Regions from separate parts of the Ammoniphilus soli genome, predicted to be linked through region 2. Evidence: riboswitches for the same ligand, from Rfam matches in the RefSeq annotation. Region 2 holds a riboswitch; each other region holds the start of a gene.
The links. Region 2 has a riboswitch for cyclic di-GMP ahead of ABLT31_RS25965 (anti-repressor SinI family protein). Riboswitches for the same ligand answer to the same signal wherever they lie in the genome.
Positions count from the first base shown of each region.

Region 1 (7,957 bases), on a different contig from region 2:
CTTCCTTCATGGCTTTAGCTGTCAGCGCGATGACAGGAAGGTGGGAGAACTTCGGATTTTCTCTTATTTTCCGCGTCGCTTCGTAACCGTCCATCTCCGGCATCATGATATCCATTAAGATAAGATCGAAGTCCGGATGTTTCTCCAATAGCTCCAGAGCCTCCAGCCCATTCTCGGCAAATGTGATGTTCATCCCCTGTAATTCCAATATACTGGATAAAGCATACACATTCCGAACATCATCATCGACAAGAAGGATTTTCTTCCCTTCGAGTCCAGGGAAGCTTTGGATGGCACTGTCATCTGCTTGTTCATTCGCTTGCGTTTGTTCAACATTTGAATGTAAATAGAATTCCAGTTCATCCATTAACCGTTGCGGGGAATGTTCATCCTTGATGATAATGGTATAGGCATACTTTTTGAGATACATTTCTTCTTTCGAGGTTAAGTCGCGCCCCGTGTAAATAAAGACTTTTAAATCCTGGTAGTCTACATTTTTCTTGATTTTTTCCAGCAAATCGAAGCCTGTTGTATCGGATAATCCTAAATCAAGAATGACGTAATCAAATGGGTCAACCTTCAATTCCTCGATGGCCTCCGTGCCTGAAGACACGGCTTTAATGATCACGTCCTTGTCTCCCATGAGTTCCATTAAACTATTGCGTTGCCTTACGTCATCATCGACAATCAGAAGTCTCTTGATGCGGCTGCTAGGCTGCACAGGCTTCAACTCAACGGGTACAACAGCCTTCGGTTGGTCCACTTGAGCTTCTGTCGCTACAGCGACTTCTTCCATGGTACGTTCAAACTCGTCCTGTTCTTTTTCCGTTCCCTGGTATTCACCGACATAAAAAGTAAAGGTACTGCCCTTGCCCTCTTCACTTTCTACCGCAATATTTCCCCCCAGGAGAGCCGCCATTTCCCGACTGATGGATAAGCCTAAGCCCGTTCCCCCATACTTGCGGCTCGTTGTCCCATCCGCTTGTTGAAAGGCGTGGAAAATTAGCTCCTGCTTCTCCACAGGAATGCCAATTCCCGTATCTGCAATGGAGAAAGAAAAGGTTGATGGCTGATCAGGCTTCGATATCCTGTCGATGGTTAAGCTGACTCCGCCTTGATCGGTAAACTTAAAGGCATTCGATAAGAGATTGTTCAAGACCTGCTGCAGCTTTTGTTCATCACTGCAGAAAAATTCCGGAAGACCGTCCTTTAATACAATACGGAAATCTAAATTCTTCTCGTTGGCGATCGGCCTAAATCTCATTTCCACAAACTCTGTCAGATCTTTCACTCGAACGTTTTTCGGATGAACGTCCATTTTTCCGGACTCAATTTTAGCCAAATCCAAAATGTCGTTGATTAACGTCAACAATTCACTGCCGGAAGAATAGATTGTTCTTGAGTATTCCATTTGTTTTTCCGTAAGATTTCCGCCGTGGTTATCCGATAGCAATTTCGATAGAATAAGCAAGCTATTTAATGGGGTTCGAAGCTCGTGGGACATATTGGCTAAGAACTCCGATTTGTATTTGGAGCTCAAAGCCAGCTGTCTTGCTTTTTCTTCCAGCTCAGCGCGAGCTTTTTCCATTTCCCTATTGGTCAATTCAATTTTCTTATTCCGCTCCTCCAAGCTTTTGGCTTTTTCCTCCAACTCCGCATTGGTTTGCTCCAGCTCTTCTTGCTGGGCCTGAAGCTTCTCTTCGGACTGGCGAAGCGCTTGGGTCTGCGCCTCCAACTCTTCATTCGTGGCGCGAAGCTCCTCTTGCTGCGATTGCAGTTCTTCCGACTGAGCCTGGACTTCCTCGGTTAAGGCCTGGGATTCTTCCAATAATTTAGCTAATTGAATTCTTCCCATGACACTGTCCACTATAATCCCTAGGTTACTGACCAATTTCTCCAAAAAGGTTTGCTGAGTCAAAGTGAACGGTTTAAATGAAGCGATCTCTAGCACTCCCTTGACATCGTCCTTATAAAGGATGGGCAATACATAAATATTCAGAGGCTGACCTTCCCCAAGCCCCGATTTGATGCGAATAAAATCCGCTGGAACCTCCGTAAGGATAATGGGGGTTTTTTCAAGCGCAGCTTGGCCGACAAGGCCTTCCCCCAAGCCAAACGTATTCGAAGCGTGCTTCCTTTCCTTGAAGGCATAGGAGGCAAGCAGCTTAAAGACGGGCTTTTCCCCGCACACCTCGTCTTTCACATAAAATACGGCCTGACATGACTCCAGCAAGGGGGCTGCTTTGGACAGGAAGGTCCGGGACAAAGTTTCCAAATCATGCGTACCGCTTAGGCTCGTTGTCATATCGGCCATATTGGAATGGATCCAATTCTGATTCTGTTCCTTTCTTGCCTGCTCCTCTAATGACTCCGCCATCAGATTAAACGAGTGGGCAACGTCATCGATCTCATCATGGGATTGGACCTCCACTCTTGTTTTAAGGTCCGCCTTTCCATGGGCGACATTCGTCATCACACCCGAAACGCGATTCAGCCGAGTGGCGATCGTCCAGACGCTGCGAAACACAAAGCCTAAGGCAATGATGATTCCGATCAAAGAAATAAAGCTGCTGATGAGAATTTGCCGTTGGAAGTCAGTGGATATATTGCTCAGGGAAGCTCTCATATTCGTTTCAAAAGCATCCGTCATGTTGGAAATCACTTGTAAAAACTCATCATGAATGGCAGAGGCATTGCTATTAATCAACTGGAGGGCTTCTTCCCTTTTCCCCTCAGAAACGAGGCTAATCACATTCTCTTTATAGGCATTGAATTGTTCGTTGGTTTGCTTTAGATCTTCTACTCTCTTTTTTTGTTCGGTTGATTTTACTTGCGATTCAAGTAAAGCAATGTCTTGTTCAGCAGCATCACTTTCCTTTTGCAAAGCAGATAATTCCCTTTGGATGGAGGGTGGATTATTGAGAACGACGATATTTCTTAAATGAATGGCCTGATTTTTCACCTTGATGTGAATTTGATTCGCTAAAAAGGAAGCTTCGTTGTCGGCAATCAATGAGTCACTCATTTTATGGAGACTGGAAAGCTGGAACCAGCCCATTCCTATGAAAAGGAAAATAAGAATAGGCAAGGCACTCAGCCCTAACAATAATTTGGTTTTAATTTTCATAACGGGAGCTCCTTGCTCTGCTATTTTTTACTGAAGGAAGCTTTTCCTTCTTCAATACAGGTTTGATAGACCTTGGCCATCGCCTGCAGGCGATCATTCACTGTCAGTTTTTGAAAGATACGCGTAATATGATTCTTCACCGTATGTTCACTGATAAACAATTGATCCGAAATCTCTTTATTGCTTAACCCTTTTACGATTAACTCAAATACATCCATTTCCCTCGAAGAAATCGAATATAATTCTTTGGTGTGCTTCAAGGCAAGATCCAGGATTTCTTTATCCATATTGGCTTGATCTTTAGGAACATGGGCGTAACCCCCATCCATTGTCCCTTCTCGTTTTTCAGCTATATTTTCAAAAGAAACTTCCTGACTTTTTGATAAGAAGTCTTCGAACTCCTTGGACGAAACGGGAGGGCTAAAAAGGTAACCTTGAAATTCCTGGCAATTATACTTTCTCAACATATTCAGCTGTTCCTCTGTTTCCACTCCTTCCGCGATCACGGACATCTTTAAGCTGTGTGCTAGTGAAATCATAGTAGATACCAGCGCGGTGCTATCTCCCTGTATATTGGAGATGTCCCGAACGAAGGACTGATCGATCTTTAACGCATGGACAGGAAAACGTCTTAGATAATTCAGGGAAGAGTAGCCCGTCCCAAAATCATCTATGCTTATGCAGATCCCCATCGCTTTTAATTGATTGAGGGTTCGAGTAATGGTCTCTTCATTTCCCATAATGACGGATTCCGTAATTTCTACCTCCAGCAACTCGGGGCTCAATCCAGTTTCAAGGAGAATCCCATGAATGCTGTCACTCAAGCCTTTCTGTAAAAACTGCTGCGCCGAAACATTCACGGCTATGCGAACGGGAGACAGCCCGGCTTTTTGCCACTCCCTGATTTGTTGGCAAACCTCCTTGAGCACCCACTCGCCAATTTCCACAATCTGTCCGGTTTCCTCAGCTAAAGGAATGAATTCTGACGGCAATACCATTCCCCAGCTCGGATGGTTCCAGCGCAATAGCGCCTCAGCACTTCGGATCTGGCCTGAATCCATCTCGACCCGCGGTTGATAAACGAGCACAAACTCCTCCCGTTCGATCGCTTTCCGCAATTCATTCTGCATAATAAAAGTTCTATAAGATTGGATATTCATCCCGGAATGGTACACGTTATATTGATTTTTCCCTTGTTCTTTTGCACGATATAAGGCCGCATCCGCGTTCTTCGTTAGCACAGGGGCATCCTCGCCATCGTATGGGAACACACTGATTCCAATACTTGTTGTTACATATAATTCATAAGCATCGATGTAAAATGGCCTTTTAAAAGCGTCCAATACATGCTCTGCGATTTCGAGCGCGTTCTCCCGATCGGTATCCGGCAAAATTACATTGAACTCATCTCCGCCTACCCTTGCAACCAAATCCCCTTCACGCATACAGGATGCCAGCCTGACAGCAATTTCCTGAAGCATTTTATCCCCAGTGATATGTCCAAGGGAGTCATTGATATATTTGAAACGGTCCATATCCAAATACATCATCGCTAAGGGCTGGTTCTTTTGCTTGGCTTGGTGCAGCCTTTGACTCAGCTCATCGTTAAAAAGCCTTCGATTCGGCAGATCGGTCAAGCCGTCATGATAGGCCATATGGGTAATCATTTCCTCATATTGCTTCTTTTTCGTCACGTCCCGTACGGTACAAGCCACGATGCATTTCCCCTGGACGTATCGTTTTCCGAATTGGATTTCAGCCAGAAATGAAGTGCCATCTGCTCGAGTAGCTTCAATTTCTCTGGAATTATCATAACCCAATATATTTTCTAAATTATTTATCGCTTGAAATGCATCTCGGATATATTTCTGTGATGCTTCACTCCGCAATAATGAAGTTATGTATTGGCCAAGAATCGCTGACTCCTCATAACCAAACATTTTTTCCACAGCAGGGTTTACTTTAAGAATCAAACCCTCTTCATCCAGTATCATCATCGAGTCAATGGATGTTTCGCTAATGACATTGGCTAAAGCCTCAGATACGCGTAGCTTGTCCGTAACGGCAGCCAACTCCGAATAGGCTTTCTTCAGTTCTGTTGTCTTTTCAGCCAGAATATCGGCTTGCTTGGACAGCTTTTGATTCATTTTATAAATTTCTACAAACCCTTCGACTTTCGCCTTTAAAATAATGGGATCAAAAGGCTTCAGGATATAGTCTATAGCCCCAATCGAATAACCGGTAAATATATGCTCCGAATCCATGTTATTCGCGGTGATAAAAAGAATCGGAGTATTTCTTGTTTTTTCGCGAGCCTTAATGATCTTGGCGGTTCCAAAGCCATCTATTCCAGGCATTTGTACGTCTAGTAAGATGGCAGCGAAATCATATTTCAGCAGAGATTTGAGTGCTTCTTCGCCTGATAAAGCCTTGATTAAGTTGTAATCTTCTCTCTCAATAATTGCTTCCAGAGCTAAAAGATTTTCCGGTCGATCGTCCACTAATAAAATATTGATTTTTTCCCCGCTGTCCATGTTAACCTTCTCCACTCCTTTGAATCTCATCTACTATATCTAAAATAGGCGGGCAAAAAACGGACGCTATCCTACTAAAGGGCTATTCAAATATGAATAGCCCTCCGTCTTCACTATTCGGCGGCCTGGCAGTCGTAGTTCATGAAATGACCTTAGACCCATAGCTTTGCGTCCCCACCTTTTGGTACGTTTGCCTTTATCAACAACCTATTTTTTATTTAAGTATATAGTGGATGGACCCTCGGTTCAATGAAGGGAAACAGTTTTAAAGCTGCTAAATAATACCCTGTGTTTTTTCGACAATATTCGGGCGGTGACAGGCACGATCAAAACGATAAAAAGCCGGCATCATTTCTTCCTCCAGCACTCCTGTCATTTCAATATCAATGTCCCCTTTAAATAAAACAATGGCCTTGTCTTCCTTGAGCATTATTTGCCACTCAAACATACCATTTTCTCCCCCATCCTAATGAAAAAGCCAATTCCCTTCTCGATCGATCCGTGCAAAGACATCGTTGTCTGCTGTCAGAAATTGATGCGTTTGATTTCCGATTTGGAGATAGGTTCCTTCCATCACGTACTTTATGCGTATCGTCTGTCCAAAAGGCACATGAATCCTTGTTGGTCTTCCGCCGGGGGTTCCCGCTTCCCCAATATCGGCCCCCAACGCAGCATAAACCTGTCCCCCGCGTACCATGCCGCTTACTTGCAGTCTGCCTCCCGAATGGATTTTCGAATGGATGCACCCTTGATCGATAACGTATACATCGCCGCTGCAATAGATTTCACTGTTTAGCGCATAAGGAATAATGATGCTGGCATCGGATTCTGAAGGGGTGCGGCTCCATTCATCGAGTGCTTTTACCTGTTGGATTAAAGCGGAAAGATCTTTTTGGACACGAAATTGTGTGGGCAGAAACTTCAGGAATCCATTGGATAGCTTGATCACGACTTCCTTAAATCCCTGGTCCAGCCTTTGTTCTTTATCTGCTTTCGCCGTCAAGTCAGACAATTCTTTAACCAGCTTCGGAACCTCACTGAATTTTCGCTCTAGTAAAATACGAATCAACGAGCTTAGTCCCATCCGGGCAAAGTCCGACGTTTTAAAAGCGGCACTTAAATAAAGCTCCTGAATGGCCAAAGCAAGCCCCTCTAATTGGTCCGCTATCTTTCCGAGCAATTGGCCCATATCCTCCAGCAGAAGGTTGCTTTTTCCCGCGGCAAGAGAGCTATTAATCACACTTCCCCGGATCACGATGCGATTTCCGGCTGTAATGATCGCTCGATTGCTCAAACCATGTATGAGGACATCCCCCAGGGCTTCGACGGTCATTCCCTCTTCCGCATTTCCTTGAACCTCGATATCTCCCGAAAAATGCAGATTTCCCGAAGCCAAATCGACATGGGCAGCGTGATATAATCGGGGCACGACGGAAACCCTGGCTACATTCCCCTGGTACTCAATGTGCGGCCTTCCCGAATCCACGGCCACAATTTTCGTCCCGTCTTCGATCAAGTCCGCTCCTTTTCTTGCCTGAACATTCAGTTCCTTCGGCAGGGGTGGCGGAATCATCTCCCCCGTAACCGTCATCCCTGGCTTTCCTGCGGCAGGGGGGTGAACGATCACAATCACCTGGCCTGCATCCACACTGGGAATCGTTTGGATCTCCCGAAAATCCACCCTCCCATTTTCCAATTCCTTTGGTTCGTTTTTCAATAGTTCGGTGTTTACCTTCAATTCCAGCCAACCGTCTTGACCCTGCTCAGGCTCAATCCCTCTGGCAATCTCGAATACACCAGACACCCGGGCTTCACAAGCTTTAAAGACTTCTATCTCTCGTATCCCAGTTTGGATCCCCAACTCCTGCATTCTCTGGACGACCGAAGCGATTTGGAGGTGATTGATGATCTCCTCCTCTTCGGCGAATTCCAGCTTGATATGCGGACTAGGCTCTTGATCCACTAGGGTACGGGTCCGCTTGTACCCCGGCTGGATATGAAGGGTGGCGATCATCTTCCTATCGTCCAATTCGATGGACCAGGTTGTTTCCTTTAGTTCATCGTTTAGATCAACCTTAAACTGGTCTTTTTCCGAGATCACCGTTGGTTGTTTCACGATCTCCCCATTTTTATATAGGGTAATCCCTTTCTTTGGCGTGATCGTAGGATAGTGGGTAGGCGTTTCCTTGCAAAAAATTCTCCCATCCGTGATCCAGGCCTTCCCGATTTCGGTCATCTCCGGCAAGGTGTCCTGAGGTTTAGACGGACTCACCTCCTGATCCTGACTTCGGAGTTG
Region 1 is NZ_JBEGDL010000012.1:64,005-71,961, forward strand. It holds gene ABLT31_RS21420 (response regulator) at 1-3,127, opposite strand, end outside; gene ABLT31_RS21425 (EAL domain-containing protein) at 3,148-5,661, opposite strand; cyclic di-GMP riboswitch class I at 5,778-5,866, opposite strand; gene ABLT31_RS21430 (hypothetical protein) at 5,936-6,109, opposite strand; gene ABLT31_RS21435 (flagellar assembly protein A) at 6,128-7,957, opposite strand, start outside.
Region 1: another riboswitch for cyclic di-GMP. It lies ahead of ABLT31_RS21425 (EAL domain-containing protein); the one in region 2 lies ahead of ABLT31_RS25965 (anti-repressor SinI family protein).

Region 2 (7,957 bases):
CGGTAAGCTCCAGCTTTCCATCCATATAGGCCTCACCGAACGCTAAAGACGGATTGCTCATGATCTCTGGGAAAGGAAGTTTTTCGCGGAAGTGAATCTCAAAACAAGGGGTCTCTTCGCCATAGCGATCGACCTTTCCATCCCAATAGCGGACTTGGAATGGAGCACTGCTCATGCGGCTAAAAAACTGCTGAAACATATGCTTTTGCAATGTGATCAGTCCACCCTTCTTGTCTGGTCTTGAACAATCACGGGAACAGCACCATCTTTTATAGAATGTATATTCTATCTAATATCCTCCTGCTACATAGAGAAAGGAGCGAAGCGAACAAGGGCATTAAACATTTCGTCCGACAGGACAAATGGAATGGAGAACCTTGACTGTCCAGGTGTTTCCAGCTTTTGTTGAAACCATCGCTTGAAAACAAGGAATCGCCGATAATCGTTGGCGGTACGGATATCAAACTGGGCTTCTTCCAGCAGGTGCACAGCCGCAAACAGGTTATACAGGTGATCGGCTAGATGCTTCGAGCAAGCTTGCTGGGTAGAGGGATCTGCGACCAAAAGCCGCTTGAATTCTTCTTCTAATAGGCTAATTTCGGCCAGAAGACTCTCCCGCCACGGTGTGAGAGGATCCGTTTGGATTTGCTGCAAGGTATTTCGAAGGTCTTGAGTATAAGGGCCCAATCCATCTTTTTGTAGAATTTTTAAGATTTCAAGGCATTGGATATTGGCTGTGCCTTCCCAGATCGGGTTGACGACCGCATCCCTCAGCAAGCGAGCTGTGACATATTCCTCGATATAGCCGTTCCCGCCGTGAAGCTCCAGTGCGGCTTTGGCGGCTGATACCCCCAATTCACTTGCACGATACTTCCCCAGGGACAGGAGAAGACGAAGCAGCGTATGGCGGTCTTTGGTCGCTCGCTGAAAGGTATGGACCTCATCGAAGGCCATGATAGTTTGAGCAAGAAGGGCCCAGCCTGCTTCAATTTCGGTGATAAGATCAGCCATCGTTTCCCTTACGAGGGGAAACTGGAGAACCGATTGCTCAAAAGCTTGCCGATTCGCCGAATAGATGGCCGCTTCCCAAAACGCCCGCCGGGCAATAGCCAATCCGCCTAAGGCGGTTCCTAATCGTGAGACATTGAGGGCTTCAGCCATGTATTTAAAGCCGTGCTCTTCTTTTCCGATCAGGTAGCCCACAGCTTCCTGCAGGATTAATTCGCCGCTGGGCACCGCCCTCACGCCGAGTTTATCCTTCAGCCGCCGAATGGAAATGCGGTTGGGAGTTCCGTCAGGCAGGCTACGGGGGATAAGGAAGAGCCCTAACCCTTTTGTCCCTGGTCGATTGTTGCAGCGCGCCAGTGCCAAGCTGATTTCGGCATCGCAGTTGCTGGCAAACCATTTTTCTCCGCTCAACAAATAATGATCCCCATGTTTTACAGCTATGGTTTTCGTCGCGCCGACATCCGAGCCTCCTTGGATTTCTGTCAAGAAAGTTCCGCCTTGGATGAGCTGTTGAGGATCCATACTGCCGAGACGTAGCAGGTAATCCTGCTTTTGCTGCATGGAGCCGAATTTCTCAAGCACAAAGGCCACCGATTGCGTCAAAATAACGGGGCAGGTAAACCCCGTCTCTGCCTGAGATAACAAGTAAAACAAAACGGAATTGGTCATGAAGGAAAGAGGCTCCGGAACCTGCTGATTATAACGGAGAGCCACTACTCCTGTTCCGTATCCCTCGCGAATCGTCTGCAAATAGCCCTCGTTATACCAGATGCTGTTGATTTCTTCTCCTTTTCGGTTATAGCGGATTAGCTTTGGGGCTCCCTCACGATCGGTATAGGCGGCCCTCCGATCCATAGGTCCCGCAGCCCAAGCCCCGGCCTTTTGAAAAAACGGCTCCGCGAAACGAAAAGACGCATCGGACAAATACCTTTTCGCATACCGAACGAGAAGGGGATCCTCTCGATACCAATGAACATCATTTCCGGACTCCCATTTCTCATACTGGATCATGAACATTCCCCCGCGAAGCCAGATTAATATATCCTATGTTAGGAAGGGGAGGTGCATGATCGAAGCATCAGGCCGTTTTCTATCCTTCTGGTCATTCTTCAACAATAATTTAAATTTTTTTTGAGTTATGACATGCTTTGACATACTTTTTAATAGTATCTAGTTATAATAACTATATATTTGAATAATATGAATTATATGAATCTAGGTAAAGGGCAAACCTATCGAAAGGTGGGGACGCAAAGCCACGGGTCTAAAACAGGGATGTCATGACGGCTGGGTTGCCTGAGGAGCAATACATATCTCAGGTGTGGGGGGAATCTATGGTGGATAGGAAGGATATGAATCAAGAGAAGGAATTAGATTCAGAGTGGGTTGATTTGATCATGGAAGCACGTGAACTGGGAATGACGCCTGAAGAAATTCGTCTGTTTTTGAATCAAACAGCTGAAAGTATAGCATAAGCAGCGCCGAGACTAGGACAGTACCAAAGTACTGTTTTTCTTTTTGTCCCCTTTTTAAAATAGAATGAGTAGAGATCTCAATCAAGCTGTAGAGGGAATAGAAAACTAGGCGGTGTCACAGGTCTGAAAAAAGCCCACAATATCTATTATAGTTGATATAGGTGAGGGGTTAAACTGATCTTGGGAGCAATATAGCTTTGAAAAAGGGTTTGGCTAGGCGAAAGAAGTGGAATTTTAAGGCTAAATAGGTTCAGGCTGCTTTTTCTGAACATTTACAAAACTCAATTTTAGCCGTATTATAAAGATACACCTTAGAAACACACCTACCAAAACTACAGAAGAGGTGATGTACATAAAGAGTTGTAAAGTTAAACCACAGGAGGGATGCCATGCAGTAACCCCAGAAAATCGTGCATAGAATGGAAATCTACAATATCTTTTGAAAGGATCCCGGATTGGCAGCTTATATAAAACTTTCTGACCTAGTAAGTGATGGTGAACTTGGTATAGGGGGGGTGTGTAAGCAAAGCGCGTGATTTCTTCACATGTGGGATGAAAAGAGGAAAGGAGTTTTAATTGAATACAGAAGAATGGTCATAGCCCTCAGCTCTTTGGGAATAGGAGTTGGGGGCTATGTTTGTTTTTCTTCGCAAAAAGTTATCCATACCCCTGGTTGGATTCAATCGGTTATTGAGCCCATTAAACAGGCTGGAATCCAGACCGTATCGTTTGACGAAGAAGTGTTCGATCTAAAATGGAATACCGCTGCCATTGATCGCTATAAACTGTCTAACCAACGAATTTCCTATGTACAATTGGATGGAAAAATGCATTTCGAGTCTGCAGAAGATATCTTAGGGATAATTGAACTAAAAAAATAAAGAGGAACGGGGTGGAAAGACCCAAACTTTCATCCCTTATTTAGTTCTTTTGTAATATCTTAAAATTTTGACTATTTTTGTAAAGGTTACTAGCATTGGTTAAATATGGTATAATTTAGAAGTATGATTACATAATATTTATAGATTGGTTGGTGTTTCTATGAAAAAGTTAGCTTCAACATTAGTAGCTGGTAGTTTGCTTTTGACTACCGGACTGGCTTCCGCGCATGGTGGTGCTCCAGTGACAGGTGTACAAAGCTCTATTCAGAAGGCACACTCTCATGCGGGGCAGCCTGCCGCTCTCGTAAATGGAGTGGAGGTCAAATCCATGGCGAACCACATCCATGAAGGCAAGTATTATGTGTCTGTGGATGCCTATGCCCATTTGTTCAATAAGACGGTTGAGGTTTCTAAAGATCAACAGAGCGTGAGCTTAAATGGAAAAACGATCAGTAATATTCGCTGGGCTCATGGAGAAGCTACAGCTTGGGTTAAGGATTTAAGTGCTGCAGTAAATGGAATGCTTACTTGGAATAATGATACGAAGGAAGCTTACGTATTGGTTCTTCCGGAAGGAACGATTAACTTAGAACCAGGAAGCATCGTACCGGCGATGGGTGAGCATTGGGCAAATCCTGCTGAACTGCCATTGGGTCCTATCTACGGAGTTCATGAAGGTCGTTTAGTGTTCTTGGAATATATGATTGCCCAAGAGGATTTCGCAAATGGCAAATCCCATGTAAGTGTACCCGGAATGAAAGGACTGCCATCCCCTGGAGTTGTCCAAACCGATATCGAATTTGTTCCAAATGGCCATCCTGGATTTGAGGTTCCTCACTATGATCTTCACGCTTACTTTATTTCCGATGAGGAGCAGCATCGCATTGGAACGGCTTTTGTAGACTTAGTTGATGCAAATTCTGAAAAAATCGGCTATGCCGCTTTCTATAATCTCGGACCTCAAGTGGTGGTTAAGGTTTCAGCCTCAGGTTTGGCTCCGAATAGCGAGCATGGATTCCACATCCATTCCAATTCGATCGAGAACAACGATTTTGCAACAGCTGGCGGACATTTTAATCCAGAAGGGAAGAAGCATGGCCATGAGAATCCGGAAGGAGCCCATGCTGGAGATCTTCCTAACCTCGTTGCCGACAAGAGTGGAAATGTAAATGCCTTTTTCGTACTTAAAGGTGTTTCCCTTGAGAAGGATCAGCCAAACTCCATCTTTGGCAAATCTGTAATCCTTCATGCTGGTCCAGATGATAACAAGACAGACCCTGCTGGGGATTCAGGAGCTCGTATAGCTGGAGGCAATATTCCTCAATAATCGTTAACTTTTGGACAAACTTTTTTAATAGTTCTTTAATAATTCCTAGTTATAATAAACAGTGAGTGAAGGGCCTCCTATCCAGCACTCATGACAATCTCTCTTTTGTATCGCATCACCCTAAAGCTTGCTTCGGCAAGCTATTTTTTTGTATTGGAGAATTATCCCCTAACTCTCGAATTTAAAAAACCACTTGAAGTATTTGCGTGAAAGAAATAGAGTCACTAGCATGGAGATAAAGGTCCATAACGCATTCCAATGAAGATAGGTTATAAGATCTGTGTATTTCTCCAAGGCAACTTCAATACTTGTGATACCCACTAAATAACAGAGATAATAGCCTATTTTTAAAAACAGCGTAGATTTTACAGGGTAATACAAGTTGAACAAAACGCAGATGGAGGGGTAAACAAAGTATTCAAAGGTAAAGTTGGTTCGTGAAGCGTATTCAAATAGCCGGATGGGGTATTCGAGTAGTTTGAGCTCTACAGTGAGGAAACCCAGGAACCAAGTCATCAGTTGCATGAAAAGGAAAGCGACGTGCGCTTGGCGCCACTGTTTTCTCGGAACGAACCGCCAAAGTAAAAAAAGCATGATGATCCAAGAAGAAATTTCGATGATTCTTTCGATGCTAATAGCAAACACCTCACACTAAAATTCACAATAATAAAAATATACAATAAGAGACACTATCCGTAAATATAAAAATTGTATATTTCATACCAAAAAGTTTATTTATATTGAAAAGGGGATTCTCTACAGACGGTTGGATATGTCTGCAAGGAATCCCTTTAGCTCTCTATTTAATTAGAAATGGAGTTAATCCATAAGCAATAATAGCAACAGTAACCAATCGCATTGCCATGCCAATACAGGCTGCTGTCAGGGCTTCTTTGGCGGAAAGGTCGGAGTTCGCGGACCAGATGGCCGGAATTTGTCCGAAGATATCCGAAAGCGGGAGACCGGAAGCGGCTAACACAAAGGCTCCAACGACTAGTCTCGGGTCCAGAGTAGCAGCAAACTCCTGCAATTGGGCCATGGCTAATGTAGGCGAGGCCATAATGGCGGTGATTCCAGTTTTCGGATCAACACCGATCATACCAAGGAAAAAGGACATGCCTGCTTCAATGGATTTCCATATTCCGATATAGTCGAGAAGGCCGATGATCCCGAAGATAACTGCAATCGACGGAATGATAAGAAGGAAGAGAAGCTCGGCCCCTTCTTTTGCCCCGTTAAAAAGGGTAGTAAAGAAAGGGGTATTCGGCGTAAAGGAAGGAAGGTCCTTCAGGGAAACCGGACGGGTATCACGCCAAATGGTTTTTCTTAGAATAAGCGGAACTAAGATCAATGGTGCAAAAATAGTTAAGGCTACGAGCGGGAAAGCATGAATCCCGGCAGCGGACAATACGATTAAGCCTAGCATAAAACAGGAGAAGGATTGTTGGGACTGGACCATTGTGGCGATGGCGATTTTTTGCTCGTCTTTCGTGGCTTTCGCTTGTTTTAAAATCGGTCCGCCGATGCGCCCAGCGGCATTAATGTCCCCTAAAATATTGTAGATTCCAGGAACAACAACAGCGGAATTGACCCCTAGCCTGCTTGTGATCGGAACAAAAAGGCGCATAAGGGCATCGGTAAAGCCAAGGCGCTCGAGCGCACGTCCTGTCATGACGCTCAGGATGATAGCGACTCCGACCGTACCGGTAAGGAACACGTTGACGACCATCGGCTGGACTTTTTCCTGCATGGCAGTAAATGCTCCGCCAATCCATTCAGGCTTGAACATGAGAAGGAGTAAAAGGACTCCGACAAGGACGAGACCGACGTTAGCCATCTTATTTTGTTTCGGCTCGGTCTGCGGGTTGGTAAGATCATAAATCGGTTGGATTTTTCCAGGAATTTGTGCCATGAATAGATGCCCCCTTGTTAATTTGCTTCATTTATACTTTTACTTTGTTCACTAGATGGTTTGCTGCCATCATTTCTGCATATTCCTTTAAGCGCTGTGTTCCCATTTGTCGGACAGGAGTAGAAACCACTTTTTCTCGAAACACCACCACCTCCACATCGGGCAAAAGAGAATCCAAGGCATAGGCCAAGGGCAATCCATTTTCAAAAATCTCAAGTACATGACAGTTGCCAATGATGAAGTTCAGACCCAGCTTTTGGGCTTCCAGCACAAGGGCATGGCCATCGGGAACGCGGCTAATGGAGGCAAGGACAGTGTCTGATTCTGGGAACATTTCCTTGGCTTGTCGCAAATCTTCCGGTGAGAACCCGGTATGCGGGAAAATATGCAGGATGTTTTGGACGGGTGTGTCTTCTTTCCCAATCACGATACGCCCCTTTGTGACCTGTGAAGTCTCGACGAGAGAGGAGGTACCGCTTAGGGCCTGCTCTGCTTCCAGAAGCATTTCATCTTTTTCTAGACCCATAAAACCATCGAGGCGCTGCAAAATATCGCCTAGCACACGGATTTCAGGGAAGGCAAGACCTGCGAAAAGAACGTTGCCTTCTTTGCCGCCAAAATGGATGTCCGCGTAATGAACGCGATGTCCATGCAGGTAAGGAATTCCCGGATGAAGTCCATGGAAGGCCTCATGCAGCTCGAGAACGGCGACATTATAGAGGTCAAGGTAATTTCGCAGGGTTACTCCCCCTGAACTCGCTCCATCAGCGATGGGATGGTGGGCCACAATAGCATCAACTCCGGTTGCAGCAGCCAGCTCGATATCCTGTTCGGATAACGTCATCGCAACGGCTATCTTTTTTACCTGGCGACGAGGATCCCCATAGATGAGTCCAGGCGTTTCTAGGACCTCCTTGCCTGGGATGCCGGAGCTTTTTAATATGACAAACGGATGCTGGAGGGCTTGGGGATCCGTTTGATCCAGGATGACTCTCCCTCCGGTAAGGTGGTTGAGCTCGTAAACCACATGTTGTAATGTTGTCATTGTTTTTTCTCCTTCCTGGGGCTTTAATGAATATAAAAAAGCCGTCAGCAAGTAAACAGGCGCAGCAAAATGAAACTTCGCGCGACTCGTTTATCTTGACTGACGGCTTTCCTGCACTCCTAAAGTGGAGTTCATTCTACCATTCAGTGTTACGTGAGGCTTGTCTCCAAATCCCGATCCATTACAACCACCGTTGCGGTTAATTCTACGAACGGATCGTAATCCTTCAAGATGGTGACGACCTTAAATGGATATTTACTTTCCAGCTTATCCTTCAGATGGACCTTAAACTCATCGATCAACAGGATG
Region 2 is NZ_JBEGDL010000018.1:76,932-84,888, forward strand. It holds gene ABLT31_RS25955 (class I SAM-dependent methyltransferase) at 1-211, opposite strand, end outside; gene ABLT31_RS25960 (acyl-CoA dehydrogenase family protein) at 304-2,019, opposite strand; cyclic di-GMP riboswitch class I at 2,224-2,308, shown strand; gene ABLT31_RS25965 (anti-repressor SinI family protein) at 2,289-2,483, shown strand; gene ABLT31_RS25970 (hypothetical protein) at 3,029-3,364, shown strand; gene ABLT31_RS25975 (superoxide dismutase family protein) at 3,525-4,691, shown strand; gene ABLT31_RS25980 (CBO0543 family protein) at 4,860-5,285, opposite strand; gene ABLT31_RS25985 (hypothetical protein) at 5,491-6,603, opposite strand; gene ABLT31_RS25990 (Nif3-like dinuclear metal center hexameric protein) at 6,635-7,648, opposite strand; gene ABLT31_RS25995 (Na-translocating system protein MpsC family protein) at 7,798-7,957, opposite strand, start outside.

Region 3 (7,957 bases), on a different contig from region 2:
AATTAGTCAAGAACGAATGGCTTCCGTCTCTTGAATATGTAAAGGAGATTCAATATCTAACAGAGCACTTGATCGCAACAGAACTCAACTTTGTGATTTCAACTAATACATACAAACGTCAGCACAAATTAGAAATGGAAAACACCCTGACAGAACTAGATAAAGTATTTTTAAAATATGAACCCTTAATTACTTCTGAAGAAGAGAAGAAGATATATAATGAACTAAGAAAAGACTGGTCGGCTTTCTTATTAATTCATCATAAAGTGCTGGAATCAAGAGAAAAGAATGAAGATATCAAAGCGCTTGAGTACATACGTCAAGGAACGGAACAATTTCACGTCATGGAGAATTCGCTGGAAAAGCTGGTTAAACTCAATCATGATGGTGTCTCAAGGGTCATCAGCGATGGAGACCGATTGTATCAGGGAACCAAACAATGGACAATTATCTGGATGATTTTTTCACTCATCCTTTGCAGCATGGTTGCCATGATTCTCGGCCGCCAAATTACGAAACCGCTGGCGACTATTGCAAAAAATGTTAATCAAGTAGCTGAAGGAAATTTATTGGTCGGTGCCGTGGACATAACCAATAAAGATGAGATTGGAAGATTAGCTGAGGATTTTAATCATATGACAAAGAATTTAAGACATTTAATTCAACGTGTCTCGGAAAGCACAGAGCATGTGGCAGCAACATCTACTCAACTAATGCACAGTGCGGAACAGAGTAATCATGCTACGGAAAAAATCTCCCTTGTCATGAAAGAAGTTGCAGCGGGTGCCAAGGAGCAAGTTTCGAGTTTAAGTGGGACAGCCCAAGCGGTTTCCGATATTTCATATGGGATGAGTCATTCTACTTTAGCGATACAAAAAATGGCTGATTCTGCTATGCAAGCAAATCAAAAAGCCTTTGTCGGAAAAGAAATGGCAGGTCGAACCGTTGAACATATGAATATGATGAATGCGAAAATGGACCGAACGGGACAACTGGTTCATGTTCTAAGTGATAAGACGAAAGAAATTGGAAAAATTGTTACGTTTATTTCACAGATAGCTATTCAAACCAATTTACTGGCTTTAAACGCTTCTATTGAAGCGGCTCGCGCTGGTCAGCAAGGTAGAGGCTTTGCTGTGGTAGCAGCTGAAGTTCGTAGGTTAGCTGAACAATCGGCCGAATCTTCCGAAAGTATTAAGTACCTTGTGGAGGATATCCAAAAAGAGGCGTATAATGTTGTTCAAGCGATGACGGATGGAACCGATTCAATAAAAGAGGGGATGATTCTGGTCCATCAAAATGGGGAGGCTTTTAACGATATTGCTTTGATCGTTGAGGATGTATCCTTGCAATCGCAAGAAGTATTTGCCATCGCTCAGGAAGTCTATGCTAGTACGCAGAGTATGACAGACATGATGAACGGAATCGCTGAGATTTCGCTGCAATCCCAAGAAAGCATGCAAAGTGTAGCAGCTGCTGTTGATCAGCAACACGATTCGATGGAACAGATTAAGGATACGACAGCTGCATTGAGCCGGATGGCCATTGACCTGCAGCAATGGATAAGAAAGTTCAGATCTTAATAAAAAAAGGCAGAACGCTTTAAAGCGCCTGCCCTAATTCTCTCAACTCTAAACATTGCTTGTTTAGAATAACCACATTATATCCTCTCAGACAAATATTTTCTATAGCGAAAAACAAAGACTTATCCTGTTTAAGAATGTTAAAACATTTGAGGAATTAATTATCAAGGCTTAGGAGTAAACCGCTTATCTATTGGCGGTTTTTTCTATTCCAAACTTGCTCCCTAGCCCAAACAGAAGAGGTCTTCATGACATACTTTGATTAGTGTACTTAATAGCTTTTTCTAGAGGAGATGCTAATGGAGAAAAGAAAAGCAAAAAAGCGTGCTTTACTCCCGGATTTACTTGCTCTTCCGCCTGAAGATCTGCACATCGAAGCGGAAAATAAAGCGGGAAAGTTCCGTAAACTATTACGTTTAAGTCAATCCTTTGGCAACTTAGGTCCCGGACCGTTACAAGTCCGGCGAGGAAATTCTAGTCCGATGTGTCCGGGGAGGGGGAAAGCTCAAGCTTACCAGGATATTTATTTCACAGATGGGACTAAAAAAAGTTATCGATTAAGAGAGTGCATGATTTATCATCCGCAACACAAGCATTGGCACGTGGTAAATATAGCTCGGTATGATTTATGCCAAATCGATTCGGTGACTGGCGGACCGGGGAAACCCTTAGCATCCAGTGATAAAATCTCATTCTGCATTGTTGACACACACCGTTTAGATTCCAAACGATATAAAGGTCCAAGTTATTCAAGACGCTATTCCTCCTGCAGTACGAGAATTTCGGGTATTACTCCAGGTTGGGCTGATTTATACGATTACTCATTATATGGCCAATGGATTGATATAACGGGTATAAAAGATGGAACATACTACCTCAGAACTACCATCAATCCAAAAAGGCTCTTAATGGAAACCAAACATGAGAATAATGCTGCTTCAGTCAAGATTAAAATTTATAATGGAGGAAGGAGTGTAGCTATCATAAAATAAATGAACCTTTCAGATCTAATACAAGACGGTTCTCAGCAATGGGATAAGTCCCGCAAGAGTGGTGACCTATTCGAGTGGGAACCCTCTAATTATTGCAGACAAGCTATTGATAAGGACAAAGTATGCTAATTTTAGCACAAAAGGGAGTCCCTTCCTTAGAGACTCCGCTCAAAACCTTCATCCATCACTTAGGGATTAAACGATATATTTTATCATCCCCGCGTCTCACATCTCCACGTCCATCCCGATTACTGGTCAATACATAAAGTGAACCGCCAGGTCCCTCCACGATGTCTCTGATTCTCCCGCGCGATTTGAAAAAGCTGGATACTAATCGAATGGAACGAGGATTCTTTCGACTTATGGAAAACCGCAAGATCTGGTTACCTCTCAAATTGGCTACCAGTAATTGCCCCCTCCAGGGACCTCGCGACACGAACGTCATTCCTGCAGGCGCCCACGTTTGGTTCCCGCTTTGGATCAGCGGGGGAGTAAAAGACTGTCTTCGCTGATTTCCTTCAATGAGTGGCCAGCCGTAATTGGCACCTTTGCGAATCAGATTGATTTCATCATGCGCGATTTCCCCATGTTCTGAGCTGTAAAGGAGTCCTGTTCGCGGATCCCAAGCAAGTCCCTGGGGGTCGCGATGACCAAGAGTATAAACCGCGGAGCCTGGAAAAGGATTGTCTCTTGGTATAGACCCATCTAAACGAATACGCAGAATTTTACCCGCTAAACTCTTACGACTTTGAGCCAAATCGGATTGTCCAGCATCTCCCGTGGTAATATAGAGATGCCCATCTGGCCCGATTTTCAGCCTTCCGGCATCGTGCACGGAGTCACCTGGAATATTCGAGAGCAAGATTTTGTTTAACGCTGCTCGATTGTTTTTTTCTACTAGCCGAACAAGTCGATTCCTAATTCCTCGGTTAGTTTGGTAGCTGTAGTAGACATATAAAAAATGATTGCGACGGAAATTCGGATCGACGGCTAAACCCAGCAATCCTCCTTCTCCAACACTGACGAAAGGAGAGGCAAACGTAATAAGCGGTTTTGCCAAAAGTTTCCCGTTTTGTATTACTCGAATTCGCCCAGGACGCTCGGTTACAAACATTCTTCCGTCTGGCGCAAAGTCAAGCGACCAGGGAACTTCCAGCCCTGTAGCCAATACTCTGACGCGATACGGCATAGCCTGACTCAGTGATGCATTCCTTTCTTTTGGATGGTACACGGTTGATCACCTTTTTCCCTAAAGTGAAAATATTGCTGGAACTGAATTTGTCACTAATAAGGTATTGTTCTTAGAACTGTCAGGTGATAGCTATTTTGCATTGCCTAAATCGTCCATTCATCGTGGATAATTCCTACTATATACCATTTTCCATCCTCTTCCTCCAATACGATGCGAAGGCTTCTCCAGTCCATTCCTTCATATTGGGGATCGAAACCTGAAAAATGATATTCAACAATGGTAGCGTTGGGATAAACTTCCTGGCTGTTATCTAGGGTGTTGCCCTGGCCGATTCTTTGGTTAATGGCCGTCTGTTCTGCTTGAGTGTAATCATGGTCATAAACAAATCTTTCGTAGTACTCCGTAAAAGTCATTTCAATAGGATCTCCGGAACCATCAAATGTTCCCCAATGATATACGGTGGTATCCGTCATCAGCAGCTGGGCTTGTTGGGCAGTAAAGACCAAATCTGTTTCTAAGCTCACATAGCCATAGGGTGAAAAACGGATCCCTTTAGAAGGATGAATGTATTGTGATAAAGATTGCATATCCTTTTCTTTTAAAGTAAGTACCGCTACATCTGCAATATCTTCAGGTGCGATCTTTTCCTCCAGATCCGGAGTTTTGGAGTCGTTTTGATCCGTTGTTTCTTGCTTGACTTCTCTTGGAATAACAGGTCCATACTCAGTACAGCCCGCCAATAGAAAAAATAAACCGAGGAACAGAATTTGAAAGGTATTTTTCATTTGATTGCCTCCTTTTAAGTTATTGACGGCTTACTGGAACAGAAGGTTTCAAATAGGAAGAGGGAACAGTGGATTTTGGTTGAATTGATTCAGCCGCCCATTACCCAACGTCACTCTTTTCTTGTTGTGGAAATTGTTTACCCCTGTTGAAATTTGTCGTAAGTTTAAATTTTTAGAAAAAGATAGGTTGTTGTAAATCCATGTTATGATGTATATGTAAACGCTAACAAATGGGAGGGTTATTAATGACTTTAGAAACTTTAATCCATAATTTTATTCAGGTTAAGGAAGTGAAGCCCTCTAATATCAATGAACTTCTGGACTTTATCCAACGCTCCTACATCAGTGAAGAACTTTCCCTTTCTCAGTATCGTGAATTATTCAAAGGTCTCCATGAGCGCGGTGCAGAAAAGCCTATTTATTTTAGTGATTCTGAGGAGATTGAAGAAAGCACTGTAATATTATAAAAAGGTTCCTAATTTAAAGCCTTCGGGGTTACCTCGAAAGGCTTTTTATTTTGTCGGCAATGGTCAGAAGGGTATCATAACTGATCGTGTTAAATTGTGCTATAATAAAATAAGTAGAAGAAAGTCCGTGGTTTTTAAGTGAGGTTATACTCCTTCTTGCATTCTCCACAGGAATTACCCAATGGGTCTCTTATAATTATTGGAGATTAGCTAAACTATTTCTAATTTCTTTTATCCATAAACTAAAACAAAGGTTTAATCTTTACCCTCGCGTTTTTAATAGCAGACTTGAGTTTTTCTAATTATCAAGAGGGACAGAATCATTACCCAAAGGAGTGAGAATTGTTTGGAAACAGCGCATGCAGAGCAACAAATTCAACATCAAAAATTGACAAAACTGAAAATATTAAAGAGAGCCATTTTTATGTTTTTAGGGGCTTGTTTTGTTGCCGTAGGACTGGAGATCTTTCTAGTTCCCAACAAGGTTATTGATGGGGGGATTGTTGGAATCTCGATCATCCTTTCACATCTTTTGGGTATCAAATTGGGCTATCTGCTTTTCTTGCTCAACTTGCCTTTTCTTTTATTAGGATATAAGCAAATCGGAAAGACGTTCGCAATATCCACCTTATTTGGAATAAGCGTTATGTCAATTGGAACATTTTTATTGCATCCTGTTCCCGTCTTGACGAAAGACCCCCTTCTGGCTGCCGTGTTTGGAGGAATCATTTTAGGCGCCGGGGTAGGGATGGTTATCCGTTATGGCGGATCGCTGGATGGCACGGAAATTATTGCCATCTTGTTTAATAAGAAAACGCCTTTCTCTGTTGGGGAAGTCGTGATGTTCTTCAACTTGTTCATTTTGGGCAGTGCCGGTTTTGTGTTTGGATGGGACCGGGCGATGTATTCCCTGATTGCGTACTATATCGCGTTTAAGATGATAGATATCACCCTTGAAGGGTTGGACCAATCAAAATCCGTATGGATTATCAGTGACAAGCATAAGGAGGTAGGAGACACGATTCTAGCTCGTTTAGGTCGTGGAGTGACTTATTTACAGGGTGAAGGCGGATATACTGGTGATGACAAGAAGGTTATTTTTTGCGTAATCACTCGACTGGAGGAAGCCAAGCTCAAATCCATTGTAGAAGAAGTAGACAAAACGGCATTCTTAGCCATTGGGAATATCCATGATGTTAAAGGAGGACGATTCAAGAAGAAAGACATACATTAATGGGAGAAGGTGCAAATGGCATTCACAACGGATAATTCAATCTTTTTATTTTGCTATATTGTTAGTCGTTGGCGTGATAACTACGAAATTACCAAAGAGAACGGTTTTCTTGTTTTTTTATGCGAAAAAAGAGGGAGTCCCTCAAAAGCTAGGCTTTTGGGACACCCTCTTTTTTCTATTTGAGATTTATGATCTTAAAGGACGTAGAAAGCTTGCAGCTAAGCGCTTACGAGGTTTTCTTGGAGTCTACTGTTTAACATTTGGATTCGTTCATTAATCCCTTGTATAGACTGATATAACTCAATTCTTTCTCGCCAGTTTAACATGGGGTCCATAACGTCATCCTTTAGTTTTTCCTTTACTACCCTTAACTCTTCAATGTTTGTCATCAATTCGAGACGCTTGATTTCTACCTTCACTTTCATTTCTCCTTTCGGTAACCCGGCTGCCATGGTTATTCAACGGTAGGCCCGTGGCTTTGCGTCTTCATCTTTCGATGAATTTGCTATTATCGTGGTATAATCTATTTTTATCATAATTATCAGCAAAAGAAAAGGGGTAGTCCTTGTCAAGTTAATGAATATATTGTTTAAATTTGAAGGCTTGAGTGTTTGACAAATATTTTTATACATGATTTTATAAATAAAGCATGATTGTATGCTCATTTATGAGGTCTCGTAGAGAAACAGACTATTTTTATGAAGCTGCAGGAAACGGTTCAAGAAAGGTGAACCGTATTTTCTATTTGTTTGAACTTGAATGGAGGTTGTAGGGTGAGTCTGGAAAATGTTCAACTGGAAACCCATATGGCTCAGAGGGAAGACAGTTTTTTGCAAGGGGTGAAAGATTGCGTTCCGACTTTACTGGGCTATCTTAGCATTGGGTTTGCTGCTGGTGTTGTTCAAAAGACAGCAGGGCTTAGCATAGCGGAAATCGCTCTTTATGCCGGGTCAGCTCAATTTATTGCCGCTGGGATGATAGCCGCAAGCAGCTCGCCTACTGCTATAATTATTACCATTTTGTTTGTGAATTTACGCCATATTTTACTTAGTGCTGCCTTATCTCCTTTTTTTAGACATCTTACACCGTTCAGGAATATGCTTGTGGGTTCTCTTCTTACAGATGAGACGTTTGGCGTTGCGATTAACAAGAGGGCAAAAGAAAGAGGCATCAGTGAAAAATGGATGCATGGCCTCAATATAACCGCCTATCTGAACTGGTTCTTAGCCAATCTTGCAGGGGCGTATTTCGGGCAATGGATTGCAAATCCAGAGAAGTTCGGACTGGATTTTGCTTTGCCCGCTATGTTTATCGGTCTTCTTATTCTCGCTATGATAAGCAGATCCAATTTGAAATTAGATCTTATTGTTGCGGTAAGTGCCGTAATTATCGCTGTGGGCAGCAGTTTTGCGATCTCAGGCAGTATGGGTGTCATTGCAGCGACGGTGCTGGCCTCCACGGTAGGGATGGTGATGGAAAAATGGAAGTAAGATGGGGTATGTTTTTGATTATTGTAGGTACGGCTCTTGTTACGTTCATTCCAAGGGTACTGCCTTTAATGGTACTAAGCCGAATTGAATTGCCGGAGTGGGCTATGCGGTGGTTAAATTATGTTCCCATTTCTGTGATGGCGGCTTTAATCGGCCAAGAGCTTTTGATGCATGACGGAGAAATCTCATTACTTAATTTAGAAGCATTAGCAGC
Region 3 is NZ_JBEGDL010000001.1:674,158-682,114, forward strand. It holds gene ABLT31_RS03770 (HAMP domain-containing methyl-accepting chemotaxis protein) at 1-1,583, shown strand, start outside; gene ABLT31_RS03775 (lysyl oxidase family protein) at 1,883-2,575, shown strand; gene ABLT31_RS03780 (PQQ-dependent sugar dehydrogenase) at 2,760-3,806, opposite strand; gene ABLT31_RS03785 (hypothetical protein) at 3,911-4,552, opposite strand; gene yppF (YppF family protein) at 4,798-5,019, shown strand; gene ABLT31_RS03795 (YitT family protein) at 5,444-6,253, shown strand; gene ABLT31_RS03800 (hypothetical protein) at 6,472-6,705, opposite strand; cyclic di-GMP riboswitch class I at 6,686-6,770, opposite strand; gene ABLT31_RS03805 (AzlC family ABC transporter permease) at 7,027-7,743, shown strand; gene ABLT31_RS03810 (AzlD domain-containing protein) at 7,734-7,957, shown strand, end outside.
Region 3: another riboswitch for cyclic di-GMP. It lies ahead of ABLT31_RS03800 (hypothetical protein); the one in region 2 lies ahead of ABLT31_RS25965 (anti-repressor SinI family protein).

Region 4 (7,957 bases), on a different contig from region 2:
TAGGCAAAGCGGCGGAAAAAGACCAGCTGACAGCAGAGCTTCATCAGCTTCGCCAAGCGGTTGCCGGCCGCTATTCGGAGGGGATGATCGGGAGGTCCCCTCAGATGCAAGAGATCTACAAGACCGTCGGCAAAGTGGCGGCGACTCCCGCAACGGTGCTGATCGAAGGGGAGAGCGGGACAGGGAAGGAGCTGATTGCCAGGCAGATTCATTACAACAGTCCGCGGTCGGCCTACCCGCTGGTCACCGTCAATTGCGGGGCCATCCCGGAGAATTTGCTGGAAAGCGAGCTGTTTGGCCATGAGAAAGGAGCCTTTACCGGAGCGGTGGAGCGCAAGCCCGGCAAGGCGGAATTGGCGGATCGGGGAACCCTTTTCCTCGATGAAGTGGGGGAGCTGCCCCTTAGTCTGCAGGTGAAGCTGCTGCGGTTCCTGCAGGAAAAAGAAGTGCAGCGGGTAGGGGGGATCCATCCGGTTTATGTGGATGTCCGGGTGATTGCCGCCACGAACCGCAATTTGCAGCAGATGGTGAAAGAGGGAACCTTCCGGGAAGACTTATATTACCGCTTGAACATTGTGTGCATCGAGCTGCCGGCTCTTCGGCAAAGGATGGAGGATGTGCCTGATTTGGTCCGCCATTTTCTGATCCGCTATGCCCGCGAAATGGACAGCTCGGTCCAATACCTCGCCCCGGAGGCGCTGGAGCGGCTGCTCGCCTATGATTGGCCTGGGAATATCCGCCAGCTGCAGAATGTGGTTTGCCGCTCCGTGGTCATGGCCTCGGGGACGATTCTCCTTCCGGAGCATCTGCCTCCTCTGGGCAGAGAAGAAAGGCAAGCGGAAGACCCTGCTTCGAATGAGTTTAGCCTGAAGGAAAGCTTTCCCCCAGGATTTTCGATTCGCGATGTGCTGCGGCGGGCCGAGATGCGGGCGATGAAATGGGCCTTGAACCGGACTTCCGGAAACAAAGCGCAGGCCGCACGGCTTTTGGATATGTCCCGTAAAGCCTTCGTCTATAAATGCCAGGAATATGGATTGGATGAGGAAGAATAAGTGTGTAAACATTACACATCAAGTGTAGATGTTTTACCCGCTTGATGAGGGGTTATTTGCATTTTGTGATCTATTCGCTAGTTGGAGAGGTTTATTTGCAAGGGATCTACCTTAGCAATAAACCTCTTTTTATTTTTGGCATAACTTTTGCAATTAAGTATTTTTGTAATCATTTTTAATACTTCTGTGAGCAAACCAAAAAGGAGTGAGGGAATTGTAGGTTGGAAGCGGTTGCGGCCATTTGTGATGGCGCTTACGGGGTGAGCGTCGAGGAAGTTCGCCAAAAGGCTGAAGCGATCTCATTCGATTCCGCTTCAGGTTTGCAGAAAGTAGAGAAATTAATAGAGGGGGATGTCATATGTTTAGAATCATGACGGCAGCCAGTGTGAAGCTGGTCAGCCGATACTTGCCGGATCCATTTTTGTTTGCTGTGATTCTTACGCTCGCGGTGTTTGGATTTGGCCTGGCAGCAGGCAACACGCCCACCCAGATGGTTCAATTCTGGGGAGAGGGCTTTTGGAATCTTCTATCTTTCTCCATGCAAATGCTGCTAGTGCTCGTGACGGGCTATACCCTGGCCCAGACGCCGGTTTTCAAGCGGATTCTGTCGTCTGTCGCCTCCACCGTGCATACGCCAGGGGCTGCGATTATGCTGACCTCTTTCGTATCCGCTTTGGCTTCCTGGATCAATTGGGGTTTTGGGTTGGTCATCGGTGCCCTGCTGGCTAAGGAAATTGCGAGAAAAGTAGATAAAGTAGATTACCGGCTGCTGATTGCGAGCGCTTACTCCGGATTTATCGTGTGGCATGGGGGATTATCCGGATCGGTTCCGTTGACAATTGCTACCGATAAGCACTTTGCGGCTGATCTGATCGGAGTTATTCCGACCAGCGAAACGATCTTTTCGCCGATGAACCTAGCGATTGTAATCGCTTTAATGATTGCGCTTCCCGTATTGAACCGACTCATGCATCCGGAACCGGGAAAAGAGATTGTTTACCGGCCGGCGGATGATGTCAAGCTGGAAGCTGCTGCGGCGACGGCTGATGCAGCCTGCGACACTCCTGCCGATAAGCTGGAGAAGAGCAAGATTGTTTCCCTGGCCATCTCGGTGATCGGATTCTGGTTCATCATCGGATACTTTGTGAAGAACGGATTCAAATTAAATTTAGACATCGTTAACTTGTGCTTCTTGTTCTTGGGCATTTTGCTGCATGGCACGCCTCGCCGCTTCCTGGAAGCTGCGACCGATGCGGTAAAGGGGACGACGGGCATCGTGATCCAGTTCCCCTTCTATGCCGGAATCATGGGCATGATGGTTTCTTCGGGCCTTGCTGGACATATTTCTGAATGGTTCGTTAGCATTTCCAATCCGACGACGTTCCCGCTCTTTTCTTTCTGGAGTGCTGGTCTAGTCAATATCTTCGTTCCATCCGGCGGCGGACAGTGGGCCGTGCAAGCCCCGATTATGCTCCCGGCAGGAATTGAGCTGGGAGTTGATGCCGCGAAGACTTCCATGGCTATTGCGTGGGGTGACGCTTGGACGAACCTGATCCAGCCATTCTGGGCCCTGCCAGCCTTAGCTATCGCCGGCCTTGGAGCAAGAGACATCATGGGCTACTGCCTCATTTTGCTTTTCGCATCCGGTGCGATCATTTCGTTAGGTTTTCTAGTGTTTTAGTAAACATTAGATGATATTAGGATCAATCCTGAATAACCTGACCAATTGCTCTATAAACGGGCGGGATTTGTCTCATGATGTAGTAAAGCCTGGGCAATGGGGTTATGCCGAAGAAATCGGCTACGTTAAATATGATCCTAAAGAGGATGATGAGGAATGGTAGAAACTCTAACTGAACCCTGACCGTTTGGTTAGGGTTTTTATTTTTTAACCAAATAACACTTTGCTTTCTAAAATAGGTTAACTGCAATTTCCATCTCCTTTCTATGTATAAATTAATAGAAAGGAGTGAGAACTTATGGGTATTAGACGTAACAAAAAGCGACCTTGTCCAACCATGTCCTGAGTAGTACTATGTAATGCCCAAACATAATTTTCTAAAATATTAGCTTCTGATTTATTGCAGGAGCTTTTTTCGTTTTAGGGATTTATCCTAAGCGAGGCATATGACGATTCATGTCAAAAAGTAATTATTTGAATTACAAGGAATCTTAGAGTTAATCTAGAACTATATACCCATGATATTAAGATTATGGGGTGATCGTTTATGAAAAAAGTCGCAATTGGAGTTATTGTGGGTATGCTCATGGGAGGATCTTTAGTTGGGTTTGCTGCACAATCCGAAATCAAATTGATTGTAAACGGAAAAGAAATCGAATCTGACGTTCCTCCACAGGTGATAAGCGGAAGAACAATGATTCCAGCAAGGCCGTTAGCGGAAGCATTAGGTGCAACTGTTGAGTGGGACGGTCAAAGAAGAGCAGTAGTAATTACAACAACAGATGGAACACCAACTGATCTGTCTCCGGTTAATACTATACCAACTGATTTGCCTATAGCTGATGACAATCCAAAGGTGGAAGATAACCATCAACATGATTCAACCCACGATCTAAATGATGATCATGGAAATGATGGTGAAGAGAACGAGGATGGTGATCACCGCGGAAGAAACCGTGGCGGGAGAGACCATTAGAACAATTTTTATTACAATATGATCAAGATCCTGTCACCCAGGATCTTTTCTTTTTCTGTAGGGATTCTTTAACGAAGCAATACTCTCATCACAAATTGGTTTGAATATAAACCTTGTTTAAAGAAATAAATTCCAAAACAGTGCAAAAATACCTATAATTCGAGTCTGTGTTGAGAAGAACTCGTTTTCATAAAGTACTATCATCAATGGCGATCGTCTCACTTTTAATGACGGGAGTTGCTTCCGCCGCATTTGAAACCGATCAGACTGGTAAGAAGCTGAACAATCATCAGATTGATCAACTCAATGCTGTTAAGGCTGTTACTGAGAAATTCCAAGATGTACAAGATGCTATCGATGCTGGATACGAACCGGTAGGGGATTGTGTAAATGCGGACGATATACCACCGCTAGCCGGTCTGGGATTAGGCACAATGGGTATTCATTATTTCAATCCTAATCTTGTAAATAATCATCCGGATAGCAAAAATCTTAACTATAAAGACGTTCTTATCCCAGAACAACCAGAGCTTCTTCTCTATACAAGGAGCGCAAACGGTGAATTAGTTCTTATAGGCGCAGAGTACATGGTTTCATATGAAGAATGGAAAAAGATCCACGGTAGAAAAGATACTGAGGCTGAAATGCTAGATCCTAATTGGAAAGGTCCTAAGCCTAAAATATTTGGTTTTGAATTTGAAGGACTTATGGAAGCTCATGGCCTGGGAGAGCCTTCGCATTTTGACAAGCATATCTGGCTTCATAGTGATAACCCAGTGGTGTCGATGCGCAGTGGAACCCCAGCTGCACTTGTGATCTAGAAGTCGAGGAATAGAAACCCTATTATTCAAACCTTTTTGAAGTCCTGATATATCTTTCAGGATCTTTTTTTTATAGAGGAAGAGGGGAATAAATCTTAACCAAAACTAACCCTTTATTCAAAAAAATAACCGTAGGAAGCAACAAACCTCAGCTTTAGAATCTAAATTATAATATTTAAAGGGATTACTTGGAACAAGTTTGTGGGATTCATTCTTCATATTCTATACAATGCTGAGGTAAACGAGGATTTGGGCAGGGAACCAACCTGCAATTTCTAAAAAACCAACTTATGTTTCCTTGTTCTGATATCCTTGCAATAATAACAAGCAAAATATAAAGGACTATAATTAGACGCACTTTTAAACAACCCCTTTTAACCAAATAAATACGGACACTTTAATTTATGGTAAAGACATAATAAACGTTTGTATAAAAGCTCTAAAAAGAAAAAAATCATAAGAAAGGGCTGTAGGATGATCTTCCGAAACAACCAAAAATACGAGGGGAAATTCATGGCAGCAGACGAAGAAATTGCGTTGGAAGGGCGCGTATCCCGCACTTCTATACAATTTCTATGTTTATCAGTAAGCGACTAGTTTTGCTGCTTCTACTGCTTTAGCCAAGCAAGTTTTAGAGGAAGGAAAGCCGGCAGTCGAACGGATACGCGAAAACTTCTTGTCTGCAGGAAGTTCTTCCGATCCGATTAGCGTGTTAAAAGCGGCTGGCAGAGATGTCTACATCCAAACCGATTGAGGGTACGATGAAAGTTTTAAAGCAAACTTTAGATTTTGTAGACATATCTCCATCTTTTCAAAGTCAATAAGGTATAACATAAAGCGGATAGCTGCATTTTTTATCTTTGCTTACTTTTCTTTTTTCTTTTATTTCTGGTTGGAATATCAAAACCTAGTTCGCAATCTTCACAGCACGCGGGAAGCATAATATTAAAATCATTGGAGTTGACCCATTGATCGAAACATCTTATTTTACAGTCGCATATATCACGACATCTCTGTGGGTTTCGGTGATTTTTGCACTTTTTATAACATCTGCTGCAAGACCATTTACAGTCACTGGTGATTTTGGTTATTGAACCGCGAGAGTTGGCCATTTTATTACCTCCTGTGATGTAATCACTATATAGGATTCGGAACTCAATGGAATGGGCAAAAATACTACAATTTAAACCTAAATTTTATCCAACAAAAATGCCTGTCACCGCTCGAATTATGTTCTTCTTACTTATGATCAGGCGTATATTTGAAGTGGAAAAGGCCTTACTCAAATAAGAGTAGGCCTTTTTTGGATCGTTTGTAATCTAATTCACCCTAGTTATTCTTTTGTAAAGCCTCCGACCCATTCCGATTTTCCAATGATCTTGCCGCTTAAGGCCGCTTCAAATTGCTCTAGCGCCAGAAAAGGGGCAGGAATGTCGATACTTTCGGTATTTAAGGCAAACAGTACTAAGTGATCATCATGCCTTCCTGAATTGGCTGGTGGCTGAGTTCCGCCATAGGCTTGATTTGTTTGGAAAACATCGATTATTACAAATGAAACTTGTCTCTTAAATTGATTTGGGTCTCATATCCTGCCGGAAACTCGATAATAAAGTAGGCTTCTTTTATGCGAGGGCTGATTCTCCACGGTTTAAGGCTTCGGACGATGTGAATGACGGTCCCTTCCTTGTCCAAGTAATAAACGTCAATGGGAAAGCGCATAAAAAACATATGAACCTGGTTAGTTCTATTAAAAATCATGCCCAAATGGGTATTCTTTTTCCCCATTAATCCCCAAAACCGACTCCAAAACGTAAAGGCAAGATGGAGATCAATTGAAGATTCTTCTTTCTTATCTATCTTTACATACCGAAATTTATGAACAGCCACTGCTGAGATCCTCCTAAAATGATTTAGTTTTACCTTAAGGTGAATGGATGGTTTTCGCAATAGGTTAATAGGGTTTGTTATTTGAGAAACAAAATAATCGAAAATTATACATATTATTACAAAAATCAATAAAAACTTTTGTCAATAGGAGTTGATTCCTGTTGCTTAATATAAAATTGGGTAGAAAAAATAGGAATATTGTTTCATATGAAAGTTACCTATTTCCCACTAATATATAGCTATAAACAATCGAAAAGGCAAACTTAGGGAAATCTAAGGACGCAAAGCTACAGGGGCTAATATCAATTCTATGATTATGCCAGCCAGCTGCCGAAGACATATGCCTACCTACAGTAGATGCTATTCTTCGGGATAGTATTTTTTTATTTCAAAAAAACTGTTAAAGGTGGGAATTGTGATGATGAATTTTGTAAAGCGTTTGGTACGTGAAGAAGAAGGACAAGGTATGGTGGAGTACGGTTTGATTTTGGGGTTGATTGTGGTTGGGGCTATTGTTGCTATGGGGCCGCTTGGTACAAAAATCACAGCTTTATTTAACAAAGTCAACACAGCAGTAACAACACCAGCATCTTAAAATTAGTTGGAATTAGTAAAGCCTTTAGGGTCCTATTAAAATATCTCAACATACATAAAGCTCCCTTTTCCCCTTGAAAAGTGGGGCTTTCTTCATAAAAGGGGAAACGACCATGATAGATTACATCCTATGGATCGTACTTATTATTTCATTTATAACCGATCTATCTAAACGGAAAATCCTAAACATCATTACACTTCCGACCATTGTTATTGGTCTTATATACCATTCAGTCATAGATGGATGGAGTGGTCTTCTATTCAGTGGGCAGGGATTCCTGCTCGGTTTAGGCCTTCTGCTGATTCCCTTTGTTCTCGGAGGAATGGGAGCGGGAGATGTGAAGCTTCTGGCGGCAGTGGGTGCGATGAAAGGGGCAGGCTTTGTGTTTAGTTCTTTTCTTTTCATGGCGATGGCCGGCGGGGTGATGGCCTTAGTAGTTCTTATTGTACGAAAAGAATTAAAGTATCTTCTCTTTCGATTTTTCCTGTTTTTGACCGTTGATAAAGGAAAGATTCAACCGATCCATCCGTCGGCAAAGGAAAAGGGCTATACCTTGCCTTACGGTGTAGCGATTGCTGCGGGGGTGTTTCTTGCTTATTATCTGGGTGGGGTTTTTGATGCGTGATGAAAAGGGTCAAGCCACGGTGGAAATGGCGCTATGTGTTACCTTGTTACTGCTGCTGGTATTTGGCTTAATCGATTTCGCGAGGATCTTTCATGCGCAATTAACCCTAGATCATGCGGGAAGAGAAGGGGCAAGGGCAGCCAGTGTAGGCGGTACGGACCAGCAAATCCAGGATGTGATTTCTCAGGCGTCGGGTTCTTTAGGGAGTACGAATCTCACGGTGTCGATTACCCCAACCAAGACTGAGCGCAGGCGGGGGACCTATGTCACCGTGGATCTGGCATACTCGATTCCATTGACGACGCCTTTATTAACTCCCT
Region 4 is NZ_JBEGDL010000023.1:47,200-55,156, reverse strand. It holds gene ABLT31_RS27990 (sigma-54-dependent transcriptional regulator) at 1-1,052, shown strand, start outside; gene ABLT31_RS27985 (hypothetical protein) at 1,274-1,426, shown strand; gene ABLT31_RS27980 (short-chain fatty acid transporter) at 1,411-2,733, shown strand; gene ABLT31_RS27975 (hypothetical protein) at 2,744-2,896, shown strand; gene ABLT31_RS27970 (copper amine oxidase N-terminal domain-containing protein) at 3,281-3,709, shown strand; gene ABLT31_RS27965 (hypothetical protein) at 3,916-4,530, shown strand; gene ABLT31_RS27960 (YbhB/YbcL family Raf kinase inhibitor-like protein) at 5,864-6,073, opposite strand; gene ABLT31_RS27955 (DUF192 domain-containing protein) at 6,076-6,417, opposite strand; cyclic di-GMP riboswitch class I at 6,664-6,752, shown strand; gene ABLT31_RS27950 (Flp family type IVb pilin) at 6,836-7,012, shown strand; gene ABLT31_RS27945 (A24 family peptidase) at 7,125-7,637, shown strand; gene ABLT31_RS27940 (TadE/TadG family type IV pilus assembly protein) at 7,630-7,957, shown strand, end outside.
Region 4: another riboswitch for cyclic di-GMP. It lies ahead of ABLT31_RS27950 (Flp family type IVb pilin); the one in region 2 lies ahead of ABLT31_RS25965 (anti-repressor SinI family protein).